Regions from separate parts of the Nesterenkonia suensis genome, predicted to be linked through region 2. Evidence: riboswitches for the same ligand, from Rfam matches in the RefSeq annotation. Region 2 holds a riboswitch; each other region holds the start of a gene.

Region 1 (7,493 bases), on a different contig from region 2:
CGATCGCCGAGCAGATCCTGATGTCCGCCTCCCTGTGATGCGGAGGAGGTTATCCTGTGACGCATGTCCCCTGAATCCTCCGCCCCGACGGACAGCCCCGCCGAGACGACGACCTCCGACGGCCCCGCGTCACCTCCGGAGCGGACCGCGCCGGTGCTCTCAGCCTCTGCTGACGCCGTCGAGCGATTCATCGCCTCCCACGTGGAGCCCCAGGCGGACCAGCTGCGTACCTGGAGCCGGGTCTCCGCCCATGACCAGCTGCTGATGGCAGCCGCCAAGCGTCAGAAGATCACCGTGAAGAAGATCAACGACACCAACCGCCTGCTGTTCCTCTCTGGTGTGGTGATCGGCGGCATGGACTCCGTCATCACCTCCCTGGTCAGCCACCAGGCGCGGCGCGTCTCCCGGTCCAAGCAGATGACCAAGCGGTACCTGATGGCCTCGGAGGTGCCCACCCCGAAGGGCCGGGCGATCAGCCCCACCGAGTTCTCCCGGGCCGTGAAGTACATGAAGGCGGTGAGCGGGCCCGTGGTGGTGAAGCCGTCCTCGGGCCGCGCCGGTCAGGGCATCAGCACCGGGGTGCGCACCGAGGCGGGCCTGCGGCAGGCCTGGCAGGAGGCGATGGCCTCCCGGGCGGCCACCTCCAACGTCCGATACCAGATGATCGTCGAGGAGCATCACCCCGGGCTGGACCTGCGCGTCTATGTGGTGGGGGAGAAGGTCGTCGGCGGCATCGTGCGTGTGCCGTTCTACGTGGTCGGCGATGGCGTCTCCACCATCGGCGAGCTGGCGGAGGCGGAGATCCACCGGCGCCGGAAGAACACCTATCTGCGGGCTCGTCAGCCGCAGGTCACCGAGGAGTTCCTCGCTCGGATGGGCCTGACCACTCAGGACGTCCCGGAGACGGGGCGCATCCAGAAGCTGACCCCGATCGCCGAGACCACTCGCGGCGGCGGTGTGACGGTGGACGTGACCGATCAGCTGCCCGATGCGCTGAAGGAACTCGCCGTGGACGGGCTCTGGGCCATCCCCGGACTGAGCGCCGCCGCCGTCGACCTGCTGGTGCCCGACCTGGAGACCGACGAGGGCGCAGTGGTCCTGGACGTGAACCCGTACGCGAACATCGTGCAGTTCCGGTACCCCGCCTATGGGCAGCCGCGCATGGTGCATGACGCGATCATGGAGCAGATCCTGCACCGCGCCTCGCGCTGAACCGCGGTGGACCGTCCGCGCAGGAGGTTCTGCACCACCACATCACGTCTGCCTCACCAGATCTGCTGGGGCAGACGTGATCTGACCGTGCGAAACGGTGAGGAGGAGTGAGGATGGACGACGGCGGCAGGGACGGGACGCACGTGCAGCGAGCCGGTGCTGAGGACGCCGGGCGTCGCCCTGGCAGAGGCCCCGGCGGATGCGCCTGATGCCGACGCCCGGCGATTCTACCGCCGCCAGGGCTTCCAGGAGATCGACCCCAAGACGGGAGACCACGCCCTGCTGATGCAGCACCAGAGAGGAACTCCCGACGCCGACCACGCGGCCATGCCCAGTGAAACCACGGGGCCGACGTCGGGAGAGTCTATGGGGCGCCGGAAGGCGCCGCACCGGAGGCGGGACGCGCGGTCCGGCGGACGCCGTCGACGCCGTGGTGGATCCCGTGGCGCCGCGCGGCGTGGAGGGTCATGAACACATGACGTGGTGAGATCATCAGGCAGTCTCCATCGTCTCTGGCGGTAGCACCGTTCCCCGGACCGCAAGGAGCGCGGCTGCACCGGGTGGTTGCTGCGACGTCGTCGAGCCAGATCTCTCGGTCGCTCTGGATGGGTTGGTGAATCCCAGCCTACGCCGCAGACCTGAACATTCGTCAAACTCCACGGATAAGTTCATGACATAGAACGTAAGAATGCGCGGACCGGGCTGCGTCACGTCCCCTCCTCCCCTCGACCTCCCATTCCCCCCCTCGAGGAGCCCGAACCCTCTCTCACGGCCCTCCCTCCGGCTCCTCGGCCGGCTCCTCAGCCAGCCCCCCTCGGACACGCCGTTGAAGGTCTCGACCGGCGTCCGTACGCTGGCCTGACGAGACCTTCCCGAGCGACTGAGAGATCGGGCTCGACGACGCCGCAGCCACCCTGCGACGTGCCCCGCCTGCCTGGCGAGCACGTCGGAGGCGGTGTTGCCGCCAGGACCGATGGGAGCTGATCCTCCATGAGCGCAGCACTGGCCACCCCTGGGCCCCCTGCGACCACCCCGACCCCTGCGACCACTGCCGAGGCGCCCGTGCAGAAGACCCACGACGTCGTCGCCTCCCGCGAGGCCACCCCGCTGAGCACCATCGACCCGGGGGAGCTGCGTGAGGTCTTCGGACGCTTTCCACAGAGCGTGGTCGTCGTCGCCGCCGCAGTGGACGGCCGCCCGGAGGGACTCGTCGCCTCCACCTTCACGGTCGGAGTCTCGCTGGAGCCGCCGCTGGCCACCCTGGCGGTGCAGCACAGCTCCTCCACCTGGCCGAAGCTCGTCGGCGCGGATGCGGAGCTGGGCATCTCCCTGATCGGTCGCGGCCAGGAGGCGCTGTGCCGGAAGATCGCCTCCAAGGATCGTCAGAGCCGCTTCTCCGGGGTAGACCTCACCACCGGAGCGCGGGGCGCGATCACGCTCGACGGCGCACCGGTCACCTTCACCACGCGCATCCACGATCAGGTCCGGGCCGGGGATCACGACATCATCGTGCTCGAACTGCTCGACCTCGCCGTCGAGGAGGACGCCGAAGCGCTGGTGTTCCACCAGAGCCGGTTCCGAACCCTCGACCCGCTCTCCTCCGAGAGCTGACCCCTCCCCTCCTGCGAAGCGCTGCCGAGCAAGCCCCCGCTCCGGGGATGTCTCATACTGTGACATCTCCTTTGCCCGGTCGGCCCCGATGTGCGTAGGGTTGACAGTGCCACCATCCCGAGCGGCTGAGAGATCTGGCTCGACGACGCCGCAGCAACCTTCGGATGCGCTGATGGGCCGTCTGTGCCCATCGCATCAGAAAAGGTGCTACCGCCAGGATCGATGGGAGAGATATTCCTATGGGTTCCTCTGCACCCACACTCGCCCCCCGCGAGTCTGACCTGTTCACCTCTGGACCGTCCGGCGGCACGGCCGTGCTCGAACGACCCGCCGCCGCGGCCACCCACTCCTTGGACGTCGAGCTGCGTGACGTCGGACGCAGCTTCGACGGTTGCACCGTGCTGCGCGACGTCGACCTGCACGTCTCCCCCGGTGAGGTGGTCGCCATCCTGGGTGCCTCCGGCTGCGGGAAGTCCACCCTGCTGCGTGCCGTCGGCGGCCTGGACACCGGGCACACCGGGACGGTCGTCATCGACGGCACCCCCGTGCGCACCTATGACGAGCGCACCGCCGTCGGGTTCCAGGAGCCACGGCTGCTGCCCTGGCGCTCAGTCCACCGCAACGTCTCGCTGGGCCTGCCACGCGGCGTCCCCAAGGCTGAGGGCCAGGATCGGGTCGATGAGCTGCTCGAGCTGGTCGGCCTCGCCGAACGCGCCCAGCTGCGCCCGCGGGAGATCTCCGGAGGGATGGCGCAGCGCGCCTCGCTGGCCCGAGCGCTGGCCCGGCGCCCCGGAGTGCTGCTGCTGGACGAGCCCTTCGGCGCCCTGGATGCGCTGACCCGGCTGAAGATGCAGGACCTGCTGCTCGACGTCCACGCGCAGACCGGCACCACCGTGCTGCTGGTGACCCACGACGTCGACGAAGCCCTCCAGCTCGCCGACCGCATCCTGCTGCTCGGCCCTGACCCCTCCGGTGACGCCCGAGAGGGCGCCACCGTCTCCCGGCTGCTCACCGTTCCGGGCAGCCGACCCCGCGACCGCGCCTCCGCCGAGCTGGCCGCCCTGCGCGGTGAGCTGCTCGCCGGGCTCGGTGTCGACGCCCACGCACATTGACCCCGTCCGCTCTGCCCTGCGCGGGCGTCCGAGCATGACCCGCACGCCCCTGGTCTCCGCCGGGCGGCGCCAGCGAGAGTCCGTCTCGGCCGGGGCGCAGGCAGAGCGACGACCACCACCCACGAAAGGTCCGTTCACCTCATGCCCAGCCTGACCACTCCCTCCCCCCGTCCTGTCCCCGGCGCTGTCCCCGGCGCTGTCCCCGGCGCTGTCGGCCGCACCAGCCGCCAGCTCAGCCGGGCCGCCCGCACCGCGATCGCCGGCGTCGGCGTGACGCTCCTGGCCGCCGGCTGCGTAGAGGGCGAAGGCAACGGCGCCGGAGCCGACGGCGAGTTGGAGACCCTCAGCATCGACTTCGCCACGTACAACCCGCTCAGTCTGGTGATGATGGAGCACGGCTGGCTCGAGGAGGAGCTGGCTGAGGCCGGCACCGACGTCGAGTGGATCCAGTCCCACGGCTCCAACGACGCCAACGAGAAGCTGCGTGCCGGGGCGATCGACCTGGGCTCCACGGCCGGCTCGGCGGCGCTGCTGGCCCGCGCCAACGGCTCACCGATCCACATGGTCCTCATCGAGAACCAGCCCGAATGGTCAGCATTGGTCACCTCCCCGGATTCCGGCATCGGCGACGTGGAGGACCTGGAGGGCGCCTCGGTGGCCGCCACCCTGGGCACGGACCCGTACTTCTTCCTGGTGCAGTCCCTGCAGGAGGCCGGTCTGGAGATCGGCGACGTCGAGGTGCAGAATCTGCAGCATGCCGACGGCCACACTGCGCTGGCCAATGGGGACGTCGACGCCTGGGCCGGGCTGGACCCGATCATGGCGGGCGCCGAGGCCGACGGCCAGGAGCTCTTCTACCGCAACGTGGACTTCAACACCTACAGCGTCATCAACGCGACCGAGTCGTTCATCGACGATCACCCGGAGGTCGTCCAGACCGTGGTGGACGTCTATGAGCAGGCGCGTCAGTGGGCCCTGCAGAACCCGGACGAGACGGCAGAGATCCTCGCCGAGTACGGAAACATCGACTTGGAGGTCGCCGAGACCGTCATCCAGGAGCGGTCGAACTTCGAGGTCGACCCGGTCCCCGGCGAGGCTCAGCACCAGGTGCTCCAGGAGGTCGGCCCGATCTTCATCGACACCGGCGACGTCTCCAGCCAGGACAGCATCGACGACGCCCTGGAGACCCTGTTCCACCCGGAGTTCGCGGAGAATCGTGCCGCCACTGAGGCAGAAGGGGCCGACGATGAGGCCACGATCGTCGAGGATGATGAGTGATGAGCCAGACGCTGCCCGATGACGCCCACCCCCGGGCCGAGGCGGCCCGCCTGCAGTCCGCCGAGCCGGCGCAGGCGGTGGGCGAACGGGACTCTGCCGCGCCCCCGGCGGTGACCGACCCGGACAGTCCGACCGCTGCAGTGCCCGCTCCGGTGCGCCGGATCCCGGGAGGACGGGTCCTGCTCGGAGCGATCGTGCCGCTGGCGCTGCTGGGACTCTGGTACGGCGTCGCGGCCTCCGGGATGTTCTCCCCCGTGCAGCTGCCGGCCCCGCAGACCGTGCTCAGCGCCGGCGTGGAGCTGTTCGAACGCGGGGAGCTCTACCAGCACATCGCGATCTCCGTGCAGCGTGTGCTGCTCGGCTTCGGCATCGGCGCCGGCCTGGGCCTGGTGGTGGGCTCGCTGCTGGGACTCTCCCGTGTCGCCGACACCCTGCTGCACCCCACGGTCGGAGCGTTCCGTGCGGTCCCCTCCCTGGCCTGGGTGCCGCTGCTGATCCTGTGGATGGGGATCCATGAAGACTCCAAGGTCACGCTGATCGCGATCGGCGCGTTCTTCCCGGTGTTCACCGCCGTGCACTCTGCCCTGCGGCATGTGGATCCGCATCTGGTGGAGGCAGGCCGCGCGTTCGGGTATCACGGGCTGCGACTGCTGGTCACCGTTCAGCTGCCGGCAGTGGTGCCCAGTGTGTTCTCCGGGCTGCGTCTGGCTCTGGCACAGGCCTGGCTGTTCCTGGTGGCCGCGGAGCTGATCGCCTCCTCCATGGGGCTGGGCTTCCTGCTGACCGATTCGCAGAACAACGGACGCACCGACCGCCTGCTGCTGGCCATCATCCTGCTGGCCGTGCTGGGCAAGCTCACCGACGCCCTGCTGGGTGTGGTCGAGCGGAAGGCGCTGAAGACATGGGCGTGACGCCTGCGTCAGACATCGATCGGGCGACGCCGCAGCACCCGCTGGCCGCGGACGTCCACTCCTGGGCGGACCCGATCACCGAACAGCAGCGCCTCGGCTTCTGGGATCGGGCGGCGTCGCTGCTGGACTGGGAGACCCCCTGGCACACCACGCACTCCTGGACGGATCCCGACCCGCGGTCCCGCCGCGGCCCGGACATCCGCTGGTTCGACGGGGGAACGCTCAACGCCGCGGTCAACTGCGTGGACCGTCATGTGGCTGCGGGGCGCGGTGACGTCGTCGCCCTGCATTTCGAAGGTGAGCCCGGGGACCGTGAGGACGTCACCTACGCCCAGCTGCAGGACAAGGTCAATCAGGCCGCCAATGCCCTGACCGCCCTGGGTGTGGGTCGCGGGGACCGGGTGGTGATCTACCTGCCGGTGCTGGTGGAGACGGTGGTCATCACCCTGGCCTGCGCCCGCATCGGCGCGGTGCACTCGCTGGTCTTCGGCGGGTTCTCCGCCGAGGCGCTGCGTTTCCGCGTCGAGGACACCGGGGCGACGCTGCTGGTCACCACCGACGGCCAGTTCCGCCGCGGGCAGGCCGTGCCGGTGAAGCAGCGGGCCGACGCCGCCGTGGAGGGCCTGACCGTGGCCGAGGGCGGCAGCCTGGCCCATGTGCTGGTCATCCGGCGCACCGGCTCGGATGCCTCGTGGACCAGCGAGGACCTGGCCGGGGACGGTCTGGGCCGGGACGTCTGGTGGCATGACGTCGTGGAGACCGCCTCCGCCGAGCACACCCCGCAGGCCTTCGACGCCGAGCAGGACCTGTTCATCATGTACACCTCCGGCACCACGGGGAAGCCGAAGGGCCTGGTGCACACCACCGGCGGATACCTCACCGCGGCGCTGTTCACCTATCTGCGACTCTTCGCCCACCCGGACCCGGCACGCCGTGTCGACGACGTCCACTGGTGCACGGCGGACCTGGCCTGGGTCACCGCACACACCTATGAGATCTACGGGCCGCTGGCCGCCGGCGCCACGCAGGTGATCTACGAGGGCACGCCGAACACTCCGCATCCGGGGCGCCACTTCGAGATCATCCAGCGCCACGCCGTGACCACCTACTACACCGCGCCGACCCTGGTGCGCTCCCTGATGGGCTGGTTCCCCGAGGGTGTGCCGCCCGAGTATGACCTCTCTTCGCTGCGCCTGCTGGGCACCGTGGGCGAGGCCGTGAACCCGGAGGCCTGGACCTGGCTGCGCAGCCAGCTCGGCCAGGACACCCGCGACGACGACGGCGCCCCGGCCATTGCCATGGTGGACACCTGGTGGCAGTCCGAATCCGGCTCCACGGTGATGAGTCCCCGTCCGGAGGATGCCGAGTT
Region 2 (7,493 bases):
CCGGGGAGTCCGAGGTCTCCCGGGCCGAGCAGGACCGGGTGGCCGCCGCCTCGCATCAGCGCGCCGCCGCGGCGCAGGAGAAGGGGCTCTTCGCCGAGGAGATCGTTCCGGTGGAGGTGCCGCAGCGCCGGGGTGAGTCCGTCGTCGTCGACACCGACGAAGGCATCCGTGCTGAGACCACGGCTGAGTCGCTGGGGTCGCTGCGACCGGCCTTCGCGAAGGACGGCACCATCACCGCCGGCACGGCGTCCCAGATCTCCGACGGCGCCGCCGCCCTGGTGGTGATGTCCCGGGCGAAGGCCGAGGAGCTGGGACTGGAATGGATCGCGGAGATCGGTGCCCATGGCATGGTCGCCGGCCCGGACTCCTCGCTGCAGCTGCAGCCGGCCAATGCCATCGCCGCCGCGTGTGCGAAGGAGGGCATCGACGCCGCCGAGCTGGATCTGGTGGAGATCAATGAGGCCTTCGCCGCCGTCGGGGTGGCCTCCGCCCGGAAGCTCGGTGTGGACGAGGGCAGGCTCAACGTCAACGGCGGAGCCATCGCTCTGGGGCACCCGGTCGGGATGTCCGGGGCGCGGCTGCTGCTGCATCTGGCACTGGAGCTCGGCCGCCGCGGTGGGGGAGTGGGGGCCGCTGGTCTCTGCGGCGGTGGCGGCCAGGGGGATGCGCTGATCCTGAGGGCCTGAGGGCCTGAGGGGCCGGGCCCGGGCTGGTCCTCCGGACCTGTCCGGGCCGAGTGCTCGACCCCGCCGAGATTCCGGCACCCCATGCAGATCAGCGGGGTTCCGGAATCTTCACGGGGTCTTCTGCCGTGTCCTGCCGTGTCCTGCCGTGTCCTGCCGTGTCCTTCTGGGCTCAGCGGCGCTGGGCCATCCAGCGGAGGACCTCCTGGGTGATCTCCTCCCGCGTGGTCTCATTGAAGATCTCGTGACGCGCCCCGAGGTGCACGGACAAGGTGACGTCGGTCAGGCCCGCCTCCCGGTAGCGCTGCGCCAGGAGCTCGAGCAGCCGTCCGCCGTCCGCCAGAGGATCGTCCTGCCCCGAGATGATCAGCACCGGCAGTCGTTTCTCGATGCGGGCGAGGCGCTCCGGGTCGGCGAGCGTCGGCCCTCCCGCGAGGATCGCCGGTACCGTGTCCTCCGGCAGGTCGAAGCCGCACAGCGGGTCGGCCACATAGGCGTCCACCTCGGCGTCGTCACGGGAGAGCCACTCGTAGCCGGTGCGATGGTGGAATCCGGAGTTGAACGCCGCCAGCCCCGCCGGCTGGTCATCGTCCGCGGCGGCGCCGCTCATCATCTCTGCGAGGCCATCCACGGCGGTGGACCCGGAGAGCACGACCCCGGCGTACTGGGCAGAACGGCTCAGCAGAACCTCCTGCGCGGCCATGGATCCCATCGAGTGGGCGATCAGGAACAGCGGCAGCTCCGGATGCTCCTGACGGATCGAGGCGCCGAATGCTCCCAGGTCCTCGACCAGTCCGGCAAAGCCCGCCGGCCCGAAATCTCCGAAGCCGTCAGGGTCGGCCGAATGGCCATGTCCGCGGTGGTCGTGGGCGTGGACCAGGTACCCGGCCGCTGTGAGAGCCTGGGCCAGCCGGTCGTAGCGGCCTGCATGCTCGGCGACTCCGTGGGTGATCTGGACGACGCCGATCGGCGGCTCGGTGGGATCCCACAGGTAGGTGGCCAGTGGTGTGCCGTCGGACGGGGAGGCGAAGGTTGAGGTCGGCTGTATGGTGCTCCTGGTGTTCGTAGGGGCCGGTCGGGAGAGTGGCCAGCCTCACGATACGAGAAGTGACTATGAGGTAACAAGATGGTCGGCGCGTGGTGGACTCTCGATCGGCCGGCTGCGACGGCGGACGGCGTTGCCACAGGACGACACAGGACGACACAGGACGACACAGATTTGCCCGGAGCGCAGTCTGCAGGGCAGACTGTGGGGCAGGTCAAGAGTGCCAGCGTCAAACCCCGGTTTGCTGGCCGGCAACCCTCCAGTTCGCGGTGGGGTGCCCCGGGTGACGACCAGGCCCTGCCGCCCATGCGGCGGGGCAAGCGCGGGCCATCACACATCACAGTGCGGCCCAACCATCATGTCCTTCAGGACAGGGCCGCCCCACGGTGCAGCCTCTCGGGTCTCTGTGCCCGGAGTGTCTCCGAAGCCGGTCCTGTCACTATGACCGCATTGAACGGAGACACGTCCATGACGACCACTGAGAGCACCCAGGCTCCTCGTTTCGAGACCCAGCAGATCCACGCCGGGGCCTTCCCGGACCCGGTGACCGGTGCCCGAGCGCTGCCGATCCAGCAGACCACCTCCTTCGTCTTCCCGAGCACCGAAGCCGCGGCCAAGCGGTTCGGACTCGAGGAGCTCGGTCCCATCTACTCGCGTCTGACCAACCCCACCGTCGAGGCGGTGGAGAACAAGATCGCCGCACTGGAGGGCGGCGCCGGCGCCCTGCTGGTCTCCTCCGGCCAGGCCGCAGCGTCCCTGGCGCTGCTCAACATCGTCGAGACCGGCGGGCACATCGTCGCCTCCCCCTCCCTCTACGGCGGCACGCAGAACCTCTTCAAGCACACCCTGCCGAAGCTCGGAGTCGAGGTCACCTTCGTGGAGGACCCCGACGACACCGAGTCCTGGCGAGCCGCCATCCGTGAGAACACCGGGGCCTTCTTCGGCGAAGTCGTGGCCAACCCGCGCGGCGACGTCCTCGACCTCGAGGCCGTGGCGGAGGTCGCCCATGAGCATGGAGCGCCGCTGGTGGTGGACAACACGCTGACCAGCCCCTACCTGATCCGTCCGATCGAGCACGGCGCCGACGTCGTCATCCACTCGGCGACCAAGTTCCTCGGCGGACACGGTACGGCGATCGCGGGCGTCATCGTCGACTCGGGCAACTTCGACTACACCCAGAACCCCGAGCGCTTCCCGGGCTTCAACACCCCGGACGAGAGCTACCACGGCATCGTCTACGGGCGGGACCTCGGCGCCGACGGGATCTTCGGGGTCAACCTCTCCTACATCCTCAAGGCGCGAGTGCAGCTGCTCCGGGACCTCGGACCGGCCCTCTCCCCGCACAACGCCTTCGAGATCAACCTGGGCCTGGAGACCCTCAGCCTGCGCGTGGAGCGCCACGTGCAGAACGCCCAGCGGGTCGCCGAGTTCCTGGAGGCCCACCCGGCGGTCACGCGGGTCAGCTACCCGGGGCTGGTCTCCAGCCCCTGGTACGAGCGGGCGCAGCGCTACCTGCCCAAGGGGGTCGGTTCTGTGCTGGCCTTCGAGGTCGACGGCGGAGCCCCGGCAGGCCAGGCCGTGGTGGATGCGCTCGAGCTCCACTCTCTGGTGGCCAACGTCGGGGACGTCCGCTCCCTGGCGATCCACCCGGCCTCGACCACTCACCGCCAGCTGACCGAGGACGAGCAGCGGGCCGCCGGCGTCGTGCCCGGCCTGGTCCGACTCTCGGTGGGCCTGGAACACGTCGAGGACATCCTCGCCGATCTCGAGCAAGCCCTGCAGAAGGCCGTTCCGGCCGGTGCCCAGGGTCCGCAGAGTGAGAATCAGCCGGTCGCAGAGCCGGCGCCGGTGGGCTGAGGCTAGCCTGAGAGCCGACCGGAGCCGCCCGCTCTTGTGACCCGCTCCTCCGACTGACCGTCCCCGCCCAGCCAACCCGGACTGACTCAGGAGTTCCCGCCTCATGACCGCCCAGGTGCTGACCTCGACCCCCCGTCCCGCTGGCGCGCTCGCCGTCGTCGACGTCGGTGAGCACGTCTTCGAGACGGGAGGCAGGCTGCCTCAGGTGCAGCTGGCCTACGAGACCTGGGGCACGCTCAATGAGGCCCGGGACAACGCGATCCTGGTCGCCCACGCCCTCACCGGTGACACGCATGTCGCCTCCACCGACGTCGACCCGGCGCCGGGCTGGTGGGAGGGTCTGCTGGGGCCGGGGCGACCCATCGACACCACCCGGTGGTTCGTGGTCGCCCCGGCGATGGTCGGCGGATGCTACGGGTCCACGGGTCCGGCCTCACCGGATCCGGACGGCCGCCCCTGGGGCTCGCGCTTCCCCTTCACCACGATCCGCGACTCCGTGGAGCTGGAGGCTCGGTTGGCGGACCACCTGGGGATCGAGCAGTTCCATACGGTCATCGGCGGGTCCATGGGAGGGGCCCGGGTCCTCGAGTGGGCGGTGACCTTTCCGGATCGGGTGCGCGGTGCGGCGGTCTTCGCCTGCGGAGCGGCTTCCACCGCTGAGCAGATCGCCTTCGGCCAGGCCCAGATCAAAGCTATCGAGAACGACCCGCACTTCGCCGGCGGCGACTACTACGGCGGGCCGGACCCGGAGGACGGGCTGGGCCTGGCGCGCCGCATCGCCCACATCACGTACCGCACCGAGCATGAGTTCGGCGCCCGATTCCACCGGGAATCGCAGGACGAGGAGGATCCTTTCGCCTGGAGCGCACGGCGACGCGGTCGCTACCAGGTGGAGTCCTACCTGGACCACCAGGCGAAGAAACTGGTGAGCAGGTTCGACCCGAATGCCTACATCGTGTTGACCGAGGCGCTGATGAGTCACGACGTCGGCCGCGGCCGCGGCGGCGTCGCCCAGGCGCTGTCCCGGGTCACCGCCACCCCGTTCATCGCCGCCGTGGCCTCGGACCGGCTCTATCTGCCGGAGCAGTCCCGTGAGCTGGCGCAGCTGCTGCCCGGCGAGAACCGGGTGCACATGATCGCCTCACCGATCGGCCACGACGGCTTCCTCACCAGCCCCGAGCAGCTCGCCGACCAGATGCGCCAGACGCTCGGACTGTGACGTCCTGCACCGGGACGCCCTGCGCCGGCTTCGGGGCGGCACAGAGGTGGCCCCGGGACCGTGTCAGTCCTCGGCGGCTGAGGTCCCCGGCGGCATCACCCCGCCGAAGAGCGGTTCGAAGGTGGGGCGCTTGGCGGTCACCCCGTCCCCGGAGGAGCGGCCGCGCAGCCGCCGCACGACCCAGGGGAACAGGTGCTGACGAGCCCAGACGACGTCGTCGACCCGCGCTTCCCGCCAGCTGCGCTCCGGCACTGGTCGTGGTGTCGACGGCTCCAACTCGTGCCTCACATTGAGCGTGTCCAGCACCATGGTGGCGATCGTGTGGTGTCCCAGCGGGGAGAAGTGCAGTCGGTCCTCGTCCCACATCTGGGGGTGGGCCAGTTCCCGGAGCGACCACATGTCCGCCACCAGGGCGTCGTGCCGGGCGGCGACAGTGCGGATGTTCTCGTTGTAGATGGCCACCTTGCCGCGGATCGAGCCGACGACCGGGGTCTCCCGCACGTCGGGGCCGTTGAACAGCACCACTGTAGCGCCGGTGGTGGAGAGGATCTGGACCATGGTGTCCAACGTGCGGGCGGTCTCGTCAGGGTCGCCGCCGGGCCGGATGACGTCATTGCCGCCGGCGCAGAGCGTGATGAGATCAGGCTTCAGTTCCAGCGCCGGGGCGATCTGGTCGTCACGGATCTGCCCGATCAGCTTTCCGCGCACCGCCAGGTTGGCGTAGGCGAAATGCCGGCCACCGGGTGCCGGGCCTGCCCCGCCGGCCAGCTCCTCAGCCACCCGGTCGGCCCAGCCGCGGTGGTACCCGGGCCGGGACTCGTCCGGGTCCCCGATGCCCTCGGTGAAGGAGTCACCCAGCGCGACATAGCGGGTCCAGGGATGGTGGGGCCTGGTCGTCGTCCTGTCGGTCTGCGGGGTCTCGGGCTGCTCGTCTGAAAGGTCCACGGACCCATTCTCTCCGAACTCGCCGGTCACTTCCATCACCGGTGGGGAGGGCCTGCCGACGCCGATGCGGCCAGGTCCTGTGCGATGGTCCGGGGGAGAGGCGTCCCGAGATGAGAAGATGGTGCGGCCGTCCAGGGCGCTCTGCGCCCGCCGCCCCGTCGGAACCTGAGGAGCAGCACCGATGAACCCAGCCCAGTCCGAGCCCATCGTCGTGTGGTCCCGCGAGCCCGAGGAGCGTGAGGGTACCCCTCTGGTGGTGATGCTGCACGGCTACGGCTCTCATGAGCAGGATCTGTTCGGCCTCGTCCCCAGCCTGCCCGAGGACTTCACCTATGCCTCGCTGCGCGCCCCGATGCCCATGGGCCAGGGCGGGTACACCTGGTTCGAACTCGACCCCGAGCGGTTGGACTACTCCTCGGCCGCAGCGCGCGACGCCGTCGAGGACCTGTGGCAGTGGATCGCCTCGGTGAAGGATCAGCACACCTCGGTCACGCTGCTCGGCTTCTCCATGGGGATGGCGGTGGCCACCTGCTTGCTGCGCGCGCGGCCGGAGGAGTTCGCCGCCGTCGTCGGGCTCTCCGGCTTCGCGGTGGATCCCGGGGATGCCGAGGAGATGCAGGAGTGGTTCGACGACGAGGCGCTCGCCGCCCACCGGGTGCCGTTCTTCTGGGGTCGGGACCAGGACGACCCGATCATCCCCGAGGAGCACATCGACTACACGCACCGCTGGGCGAACGCCTCGGTGGACCTCACCAAGGTGCTCTACGCGGGCGCGGGCCACGGAGTGGTGCCGCAGGAGATCAAGCACGTGGGCGAGTTCCTCACCTACATGGTGCTCAAGGCGCGGGTCTGATCGGCGGACTGACCGACACGGGGAGCCGAAGCGTCGTCGGTGCGGCGTCTGGGTGTTCGATGTGCCGGTGCAGCTCGTCGGCCGCGGTTCGGCCCAGCTCCTTGCCGTCGACATCGATGGTCGGGATGCCTGTCTTGCCCAAGGCGGCCGCGACGGGTTCCTCCGAACTGACGACAGGAAGGTCTCGCACTCCAGCCAAGAGCAGTGCGTGCTCGATTCCCAGCCCGACGGCCGTTGCATAGGGAATGACAGCCGTGGCGCCGGTCTGGCGCACTTCCGCGGCGATCGATGCGCCGGCAGAGAAAGTCGCTGCACGAGGGCCGATATGCGAGATGGCCGCACCAGCAGCACCTGCGACCTGGCGCACAGCCTCGAGTCGGAGCGGATCCTGCCAGGAGCCCGCTGGCCCACCGACGTAGACCAGATGCTCGTGACCTGCGGCGATCAACAGTTGGGCCACAACACCGAACGCAGCTGGGGTGTCCGCGAGGACGGACGTCATTCCTGGCACTTCCCGGTCCAGAAGCACTGTGGGCTTGCCGCCGGTTGCCGTCTCGATGAGGTCGTTCGAGCCGTGGGGCGTGGCCAGGATGAACCCGTCGACTTGTCGGGACAGTCGTTCGAACGCCGGGAGTTCTTGGGGGGATGCGATCGGATGCACCGCCACAGTCAACCGGAGGTCTAACTGCTCTGCTCGGGCCTGAGCCCCGGCGATGACCGGGGTGAAATAGCTGTTGTCCAGGGTCGGCACGACCAGTGCGATGATTCCGGTTCGACCCTTGGCCAACTGGCGGGCAGCGATGTTAGGGACGAAATGGAGCTTCGCCGCGGCGTCGAATACGCGCTGCGCCGTCGCCGGGGAGACACTGTCGGGCTTTCCGAAGGCCCTCG
Region 3 (7,493 bases), 190 kb from region 2:
GTGCTGCTGGTGGTCTACATCGTCATCGGCGTGCGCTCCTTCATCCGCGCTCGTCGTTGGAAGGACGCCGAGGCCTGATTCTCCGCTGACGCACTGCACGCGCGGCGAGGAAAGATGGGCCGCCCCGATACTCTCGGGGCGGCCCATCGTCGTCTCATCCTCCGCCGCAGACCAGCCGGCCCGGTTCCGGATCGACCTGCGCCTCGTCCAGCAGCCCGGTGAACTCGGATCCCAGCACGAGGTCGACGCCGTAGCCCTCTCGGTCGTCGACGTCGATCAGCGCCTGGGGCAGATGCTGCTGCACGGTGTATCCCTGCCGCAGCCCGCGCTCGCCGACACGGATGATGGCCTCGAAGCCGGTGTCGGCGAAGTAGTCGTTGTCCACCGCCTCGACGCGGAACTCCCGATCCGCGAGGCTCCCGGCCACCTCCCCGGCGAGGCCGGGCTCATTGGTGGTGTTCAACACTGTGAGCGGAACCCGTTCCGGCACCACCGGCGCAAGCGTGGCGGTAGGACAGTCTTCGCCGACCGGGATGGAGGCGCCGCCGACCAGGTCCATCTCGATGGTGCCGTCGATCATGAGCCAGCTGCCGACGGTGACCGCCCCGAGGACGCCGATGGTCCCGGCCGCGACCGCGATCCTCTGCCGCCGGGTCACCGGCTCCGGGGTGCTGCTCATGGCTCCATCCTATGTCGACCGCGCCTCGGCCCGAGTCAGGGCAGCGCCGGCTCGCAGCCCAGGTCCTCGGCGAAGAGCCCGACGCCGTCCTCCTCTGCCTGAGCCCAGGCCACTTCCACCGGGTCGAGGAAGCGATCGTTGGGAGGATAGTGCACCGGCACACCATAGCCGTCCCGGGCCATCTGGACGTTCAGCAGCACATCATCCCTCCAGACTCCGGCGAGCAGGCGGTCGTACCGGTCGGTGCGCTCCCGGTCGAATTCGAGGATGACAGGGTCCCCCGGCGCAACCAGTGACTCCATATGCGCTGAGGACTCCGGACCCAGACATTCGACGGGCTGGTGAGGGTGCACCGACTCGGGGGTGTCGATGTTCAGGAGCCGGACCCGCTCGTCACGCCCGTCCAGCTCCACGACGAGCGTGTCCCCGTCGACGACCCGCACCAACGTGCCGCGTTCCGCCCCTTCGGAGCGTTCGGGGAACGGGCCCTCGTCCTGACCCAGGATCCAGCTGATCACCGCACCGATCACGATCAGGCACACCAGTCCCACCAACCACCACAGCAGTCCCTGACTGCCACCGCAACGGCGTCCGCGCCACCTGCCGCCTCCGGCACTCCTGGAAGCAGTGTGCAGCGACCGGCGCACCGATCTCCGCACATTCCGGCGCATCTCGTTCCTCAGGTACTGGTCAGGCATGCATGTCAGCCTAGGCGGAACCGAGGTCAGAACTTCTCCGGACGCAGCACCTCGACGTCGATGACCCACACGGTCATCGCATAGTCCCGGTAGTAGTGCTCCTGCAGATACGCAGAGACCGCCTGAGCGGTGCCCGCGTCACAGACGACCTCCACCCGGATGTTCGCGCTGGCCTCCCAGCCTGCATCGCGCACTCCTCGGCGGCCCTTTCCCCGGGCGTCGGTGATCGTATGCCCACGAGTGCCGAGCTGCTCCAGATCACGCAGGATCTTTCCCTCCAGGGCCGCCTCGGTGACGATGGTCAGCAGTTTGCGCGCGTGCGGATCCATGAGCCTGCTCCTAGCCATGCACCCAGGTGGCCATGGCGTGGTAGATGGGTATGCCGATCAGGACGTTGAACGGAAAGGTGATGCCCAAGGCGGCGGCCAAGGACAGCGTCGGGTTCGCCTCCGGCACGGAGATGCGCATGGCGGCCGGGACCGCGATGTAGGACGCGCTGGCAGCCAGCGTCGCCAGCACCACCGTACCCCCGAGGGAGAGGCCCAGCAGCATGGCTGTTCCCGTGCCCACCACTGCGGAGAACAGCGGCATACCGATGGCGAATGCGGCCAGAAACACCCCATGTCTCCGGAGCCCTGCTACCTGGCCTGCCGTGATGAGCCCCATCTCCAGGAGGAACAATGCCAGAATCCCCTTGAAGAGGTCCATGAACAGAGGCTCGAGCGGAACGACGCCTTCAGGCCCGGAGGCCCAGCCGATGAGCAGACCCCCCAGCAGGAGCACGATGCCCTTGCCCAGGAACACCTCGTGCATCACCGAGCCCCAGCGTGTGGACCGGCTGACGCCCCTGGCTAGCACGATCCCGACGAGGATCGCCGGCACCTCCAGAATGACCAGCAGCAACGGCATGTGTTCTTCGAAAGGCACACGGCGACTGCCGAGATAGGCAACGGCCACAGCGTAGGTGCCGACGCTCACAGAGCCATAGTGCGCGGCGATCGACGCGGCATCCACGCGAGCCAGCCGTCCCAGGAGTCGGAGCACAGGGAACGCGGCGAGGGCGAGGAGGAACCCCATGGCCACCACTCCGACCATCTGCGGCAGCAGCTCTCCCAGGGGCTGCTTCGCCAGCTCCACGCCTCCTTTGAGCCCGATGGCCAGCAGCAGCACGATGGTCACCAGCTCATAGACGGCGGCAGGCAGCCGCAGCTCAGAACGCAGCAGTCCGGCCGCGATGCCGAGGACGAAGAAGAGGATGACCGGGTCGAGCATGCAGCGGGTCCTTCCGGGAGGGTCCTGCACGACGGGGCCACCGGGCGGCCGCCCCATTGCTGACACACAATACACGACTTTTGTTTCATGTTTATTCTGTCACCCTGGATCTATACTGACCCCGTGCCGGATTCAGAGTGGACCTTCCTCACCAACCACGCCCATGTCATCCTCTGCGTCGCCAGAGAGCCCGGCATGCTCGTCCGGGAGATCGCTCGGAAGGTCGGGATCACCGAGCGCGCCGCCCAGCGGATCCTGGCGGACCTGATCGCCGACGGATACGTCGACAGGGAGCGCGAAGGCCGCCGCAATCGATATCGAATCCATCGCGACCGGCCCCTTCGGCATCCCCTCGAGCGCCATCACAGCATCGGAGAGCTCCTCGCCACGCTCGGCGACCCTCCTGCGTGACACAGTCGATGCACCGCTCCACGAGACGCGTGGACACGCCTCACGCCCTGCCGCACACCTCACGCCAGCACCCCGTGTTCATTATGTTCATATATCGTCATCCATGACGTCGACCCTTCTCTCGCATGCCCGACCGTGCTAGCGTCGTGGCAGAGAAGAACACCGAAGGATCACGAGAACCGGTCACATAAGCTCTGGCTTGGCCGGTCGGCAACCCTTTCCCGCGTGACGGGGTGCCCCAGATGACGATCCGGCCGCGAAACTCGTATTCACTGCGATGAATTTATCTTCAGCGGCAAGCACGGCGCAGGGGAAGCCTCCCTGTGGCGCCTCATGAACGATGATGAACGCCCCACACGGAGGACCCTCCATGACACCATCTGTGCCGTCCGCCGGCACTCTGCCTCAGCACGCCCTGGATTCGGACGACCACACGTCACACACCTCCTACTTGGTGCAGCGCACCCGACGCCGCTCGCTGATCTCTTTCGAGGTCTTCCCGCCGCGTCCCGCCACCGCTGGCCGCGACCCCTGGCGCAGCATCGAGCTGCTGGCCGAGGCCGGTCCGGACTACTTCTCCGTCACCCACGGCCACAACCAACCCGAGGGGGCCAACCTGGAGGTCATCCGGCACCTGCTCCGGAGCACCCCCGCCCCCGTGATGGCACACCTCATCAGCGCAGGAAGCACTCCTGCCCAGGTGCGCCGCGCCGTGGAGCAGCTGCTGGACCTCGGCGTCCGGGACGTCCTGGCCCTGCGAGGGGATTCTCCCGACGGGGGCCGGCAGTGGGTCCACCAGCCCGGCGGACTGAATCGGGCCGCCGAGGTGGTGCGCCTGGTCCGCGAGGTGGAGGACGAGCGGCTGGACCCTCCCAAGGGGCCGGGCGCCCGTCCGGTGTCCATCTCAGTGGCCGCCTATCCTCCCTCCGGCACGGACAGGGACCACGCGGCGGACCTGTGCGCACTGTGGGAGAAGCAGGAGGCCGGCGCCGACTACGCGATCACCCAGGTGTTCTATGACCCCGAGGACTACGCCCGTCTGGTGGACGACGCCCGATCTCAGGGCATCCACCTGCCCGTGGTCGCCGGGCTGGCCCCGCTGACGAGCCCCACGCGGCTGCGGCGTCTGGAGGAGATCTCGGGAGTTCCGGTGCCGCAGCACCTGTTGGACTACCTCGACGTCGCAGACCCGGCCGAACGACGACGCCGCGGGGTGGCCGCCACGCTGAACCTGATCGACGCGGTCCTCGAGCTCGGATGTCCCGGGCTGCACCTGTTCACGTTCAACCAACACCCGGCCGCTCTGGCGATCCTCGATCACCTCAGGATCCGGGATGCCGCACGTCAGCAGCGGGTCCTACCCGAGCTGTCCTGACGCCGGAGCGCACCGCTCCCCACCTCACAGGGCCCCTTCATGCCTGCGGACCGCGTCGCGGTCGGCTGTCCTGGTGCGCCCTGCCGCCTCACCCGGGACGAACCGCCCGGGCACTCCATGCGACCCGTCCATCACCTGCGTCTGACCCCAGACACACCTGACACATCTGACAGAGGAGACATCATGACCACCGCCCCTGCCCGCCCCGAGGACCAGCCGCCCGCTCAGGTTCCCGCCCTGCCGGCCACCGTACTCGGATACCCGCGTATCGGACCGAACCGGGAGATCAAGAAGGCGCTGGAGGCCCATTGGCGCGGCGGAGACGTCGCCGCGCTGCGCGAGGCGGTCCGCGCCCACCGCACCCGCACCCTGGGCCATCTGGCAGGCCTCGGCCTGGAGGCGGACTCGGCGATCCCGGCCGACGGCGCCGTGATCGATCAGGTCCTGGACGCCTCGGTGCTGCTCGGCCTGGTGCCACGGCGCTTCCGCGAGGCCGGGTTCTCCGCCGCCTCCCCGGACTCCGGTGAGGGTCTGGCACTGGTCTCCGCGCTGGCCCGCGGCACCTCCACGGTGGAGCCGCTGGAGCTGACCAAGTGGTTCGACACCAACTATCACTACTACGTGCCGGAGATCGAGCCCGACGTCGCCTTCTCCCCTCAGCCGGACGCCGTCGCCGAGCGCTTCCGCACCTTCCGCGATCTGGCCGCCGAGACGGCCGGTGCGGCCCTCCCCCGGCCCACCCTGCTGGGCCCGGTGAGCTTCCTGCTGCTGGCCAAGGCCGTCAGCTCCGCCGAGAGCCCCGCCGACGGCACCGACGGCAGCCTCGCCCAGGAGTCTCGGTTCGACCGGCTCGATGAGCTGGTGACCGCCTACTCCACCCTGCTCGGCGCCCTCCAGGACGCCGGCGCGGCCTGGGTGCAGCTGGAGGAGCCCGCCCTCGCCTCCGACGGCTGGGACCTCCCGCGGGAGCAGATCGTCACCGGCCTGCGCACCGCCTATACGGCGTTCGCGGGGCTCACGGAGCGCCCGGCGCTGTTCGTGCCGGTGAGCTACGGCACCGCCGGCGACGACGCCCTGGCAGTCCTCGGCGCAGCCGGCGTCGAGGCGGTGGGCCTCGACCTCGAACGTGGCGTGCTCCCCCCGGAGCAGGCCCTGGAGCCGCTGACCGGACGGACTGTGGCCGCCGGCGTCGTCGGCGGGCTGAACGTGTGGCGCACCGGTGTGGCCCGGGCCGCCGGGCTGCTGGACCAGCTGCGGGAGCGCCACGAGGGTCCGCTGACGGTCAGCAGCTCCACGTCGTTGCTGCATGTCCCCCATGACGCCGCCCGCGAGACGCAGTTGGACCCGCAGGTGGCCGGCTGGCTCGCCTTCGCGGACCAGAAGGTCGGCGAGGTGCTGGCACTGGCCGGTCACCTCTCCGAAGTCCCGGACGCTCTGGAGGGGCTGCGCGCCGATGATGCCTCGCGTCGCAGGCTCCGGGAGCAGCACCCGCAGGTCCGGGTGGAGGCGGTGCGCCGTCGTCTGGACGAGGTGCTGCCCCAGGACCGTCGGCGGGCCGACGCCGAACACCGCCGGGCCGCGCAGGAGGCGGCTCTGGATCTGCCGCCGCTGCCGACCACCACGATCGGCTCGTTCCCGCAGACCCCCGAGATCCGCCGAGTGCGGGCCGCCCACCGACGCGGCGCCCTCCACCAGCAGGGATACGAGCAGGCCATCCGCGGGCAGATCGCCGACTGCATCCGCCGCCAGGAGGACCTGGGTCTGGACGTGCTGGTGCATGGCGAGGCGGAGCGCAATGACATGGTCCAGTACTTCGCGGAGAACCTGGAGGGGTTCATCACCACCGCCCACGGCTGGGTGCAGTCCTACGGCTCGCGCTGCCTGCGACCGCCGATCCTCTTCGGCGACGTGCACCGCCCGGACCCGATCACTGTGGAGTGGACCCGCTACGCCGCCTCACTGACCCGCCGGCCCGTCAAGGGCATGCTGACCGGCCCGGTGACGATCCTGGCCTGGTCCTTCGTGCGGGACGACCAGCCGCTGGCCGCCACGGCCGACCAGATCGCCCTGGCCCTGCGGGACGAGGTGGAGGATCTGCAGGCCGCCGGGACCCGGATCATCCAGGTGGACGAGCCGGCGCTCCGGGAGCTGCTGCCGCTGCAGGTGGCCCAGCGACCCGAGTATCTGCGCTGGTCGGTGGAGTCCTTCCGCCTGGCGACCTCCGCGGCGAAGCCGGACACCCAGCTGCACACCCACCTGTGCTACTCGGAGTTCGAGACCGTCATCGACGCGATCGACGCGCTCGACGCCGACGTCACCACCCTGGAGGCATCCCGCTCCGGCTTCGAGGTGGTCACCGCCCTGGCCGAGCACGGCTTCTCCCGCGGCATCGGCCCGGGCGTGTGGGACATCCACTCCCCCCGGGTGCCCGGCGTGGACGAGCTCATCGAACGGCTGCGACTGGCCGCCGAGGTGCTGGACCCGCAGATCGTGTGGTCCAACCCGGACTGCGGCCTGAAGACCCGCGGCTGGGAGGAGACGGAGGCCTCGCTGCGCCATCTCGTCAACGCCACCGCGGTGGTGCGCGCCGAGCTGGCGCGGGTCCCGGCCGGAGTATGACGCTCCGTCGGTGAGGTCAGGATCACGACGGCGGCGGGCCGGCAGCCGCGGAGCTCGGCTCTGCGGCGGCCGGCCCGCCCTCGTCATGCCCAGACTCCGTGACTCCGTGGCTCCGTGACTCCGTGGCTCCGAGCCTGGGTCAGTCCCGCTCCCAGGGCTTCGGCGGCGCGCTGGTCAGCGTGATGTCGCCGTCTCCGGTACGCAGGGCGATCCGGCAGGTCACCTCGTCGTCATCCTCCCTGTTGACAGTCTCCTCTCCGAGGTCGACGTCGACCTCCCCCGACGCCTCGGTCTCCACCGTGCACCGCCACGGATCCTCCTGGGCCGGCAGGGTGATGCTGATGTCCCCGCGGCCGGTGCTGACCTCCAGGGACGCGGGCAGCGCGGTGTGAGTCAGGTCCAATGATCCGACCCCCGTCTGCACAGCGACGACCTGGCC

The links. A riboswitch is a leader RNA that binds a small molecule or an ion and turns the genes downstream of it on or off. The one in region 2 is predicted to bind S-adenosylmethionine.
Region 1: another riboswitch for S-adenosylmethionine. It lies ahead of ACYVKI_RS13950 (ABC transporter ATP-binding protein); the one in region 2 lies ahead of ACYVKI_RS01670 (O-acetylhomoserine aminocarboxypropyltransferase/cysteine synthase family protein).
Region 3: another riboswitch for S-adenosylmethionine. It lies ahead of ACYVKI_RS00865 (methylenetetrahydrofolate reductase); the one in region 2 lies ahead of ACYVKI_RS01670 (O-acetylhomoserine aminocarboxypropyltransferase/cysteine synthase family protein).

The regions. Positions count from the first base shown of each region.
Region 1 is NZ_BAAGRN010000025.1:73,058-80,550, forward strand. Features, by position in the region: gene ACYVKI_RS13930 (hypothetical protein) at 1-38, shown strand, start outside; gene ACYVKI_RS13935 (ATP-binding protein) at 64-1,212, shown strand; gene ACYVKI_RS13940 (hypothetical protein) at 1,577-1,705, opposite strand; SAM riboswitch class I at 1,713-1,824, opposite strand; gene ACYVKI_RS13945 (flavin reductase family protein) at 2,203-2,823, shown strand; SAM riboswitch class I at 2,933-3,052, shown strand; gene ACYVKI_RS13950 (ABC transporter ATP-binding protein) at 3,063-3,935, shown strand; gene ACYVKI_RS13955 (aliphatic sulfonate ABC transporter substrate-binding protein) at 4,077-5,213, shown strand; gene ACYVKI_RS13960 (ABC transporter permease) at 5,213-6,124, shown strand; gene acs (acetate--CoA ligase) at 6,115-7,493, shown strand, end outside.
Region 2 is NZ_BAAGRN010000001.1:387,203-394,695, forward strand. Features, by position in the region: gene ACYVKI_RS01660 (acetyl-CoA C-acyltransferase) at 1-686, shown strand, start outside; gene ACYVKI_RS01665 (alpha/beta fold hydrolase) at 856-1,731, opposite strand; SAM riboswitch class IV at 1,941-2,057, shown strand; gene ACYVKI_RS01670 (O-acetylhomoserine aminocarboxypropyltransferase/cysteine synthase family protein) at 2,197-3,585, shown strand; gene metX (homoserine O-acetyltransferase MetX) at 3,689-4,804, shown strand; gene ACYVKI_RS01680 (SGNH/GDSL hydrolase family protein) at 4,868-5,749, opposite strand; gene ACYVKI_RS01685 (alpha/beta hydrolase) at 5,931-6,602, shown strand; gene ACYVKI_RS01690 (LacI family DNA-binding transcriptional regulator) at 6,586-7,493, opposite strand, start outside.
Region 3 is NZ_BAAGRN010000001.1:195,968-203,460, reverse strand. Features, by position in the region: gene ACYVKI_RS00895 (hypothetical protein) at 1-78, shown strand, start outside; gene ACYVKI_RS00890 (LytR C-terminal domain-containing protein) at 155-679, opposite strand; gene ACYVKI_RS00885 (thermonuclease family protein) at 715-1,377, opposite strand; gene ACYVKI_RS00880 (P-II family nitrogen regulator) at 1,404-1,706, opposite strand; gene ACYVKI_RS00875 (sodium-dependent bicarbonate transport family permease) at 1,717-2,649, opposite strand; gene ACYVKI_RS00870 (helix-turn-helix transcriptional regulator) at 2,773-3,060, shown strand; SAM riboswitch class IV at 3,229-3,368, shown strand; gene ACYVKI_RS00865 (methylenetetrahydrofolate reductase) at 3,431-4,435, shown strand; gene metE (5-methyltetrahydropteroyltriglutamate--homocysteine S-methyltransferase) at 4,619-7,054, shown strand; gene ACYVKI_RS00855 (DUF4097 family beta strand repeat-containing protein) at 7,194-7,493, opposite strand, start outside.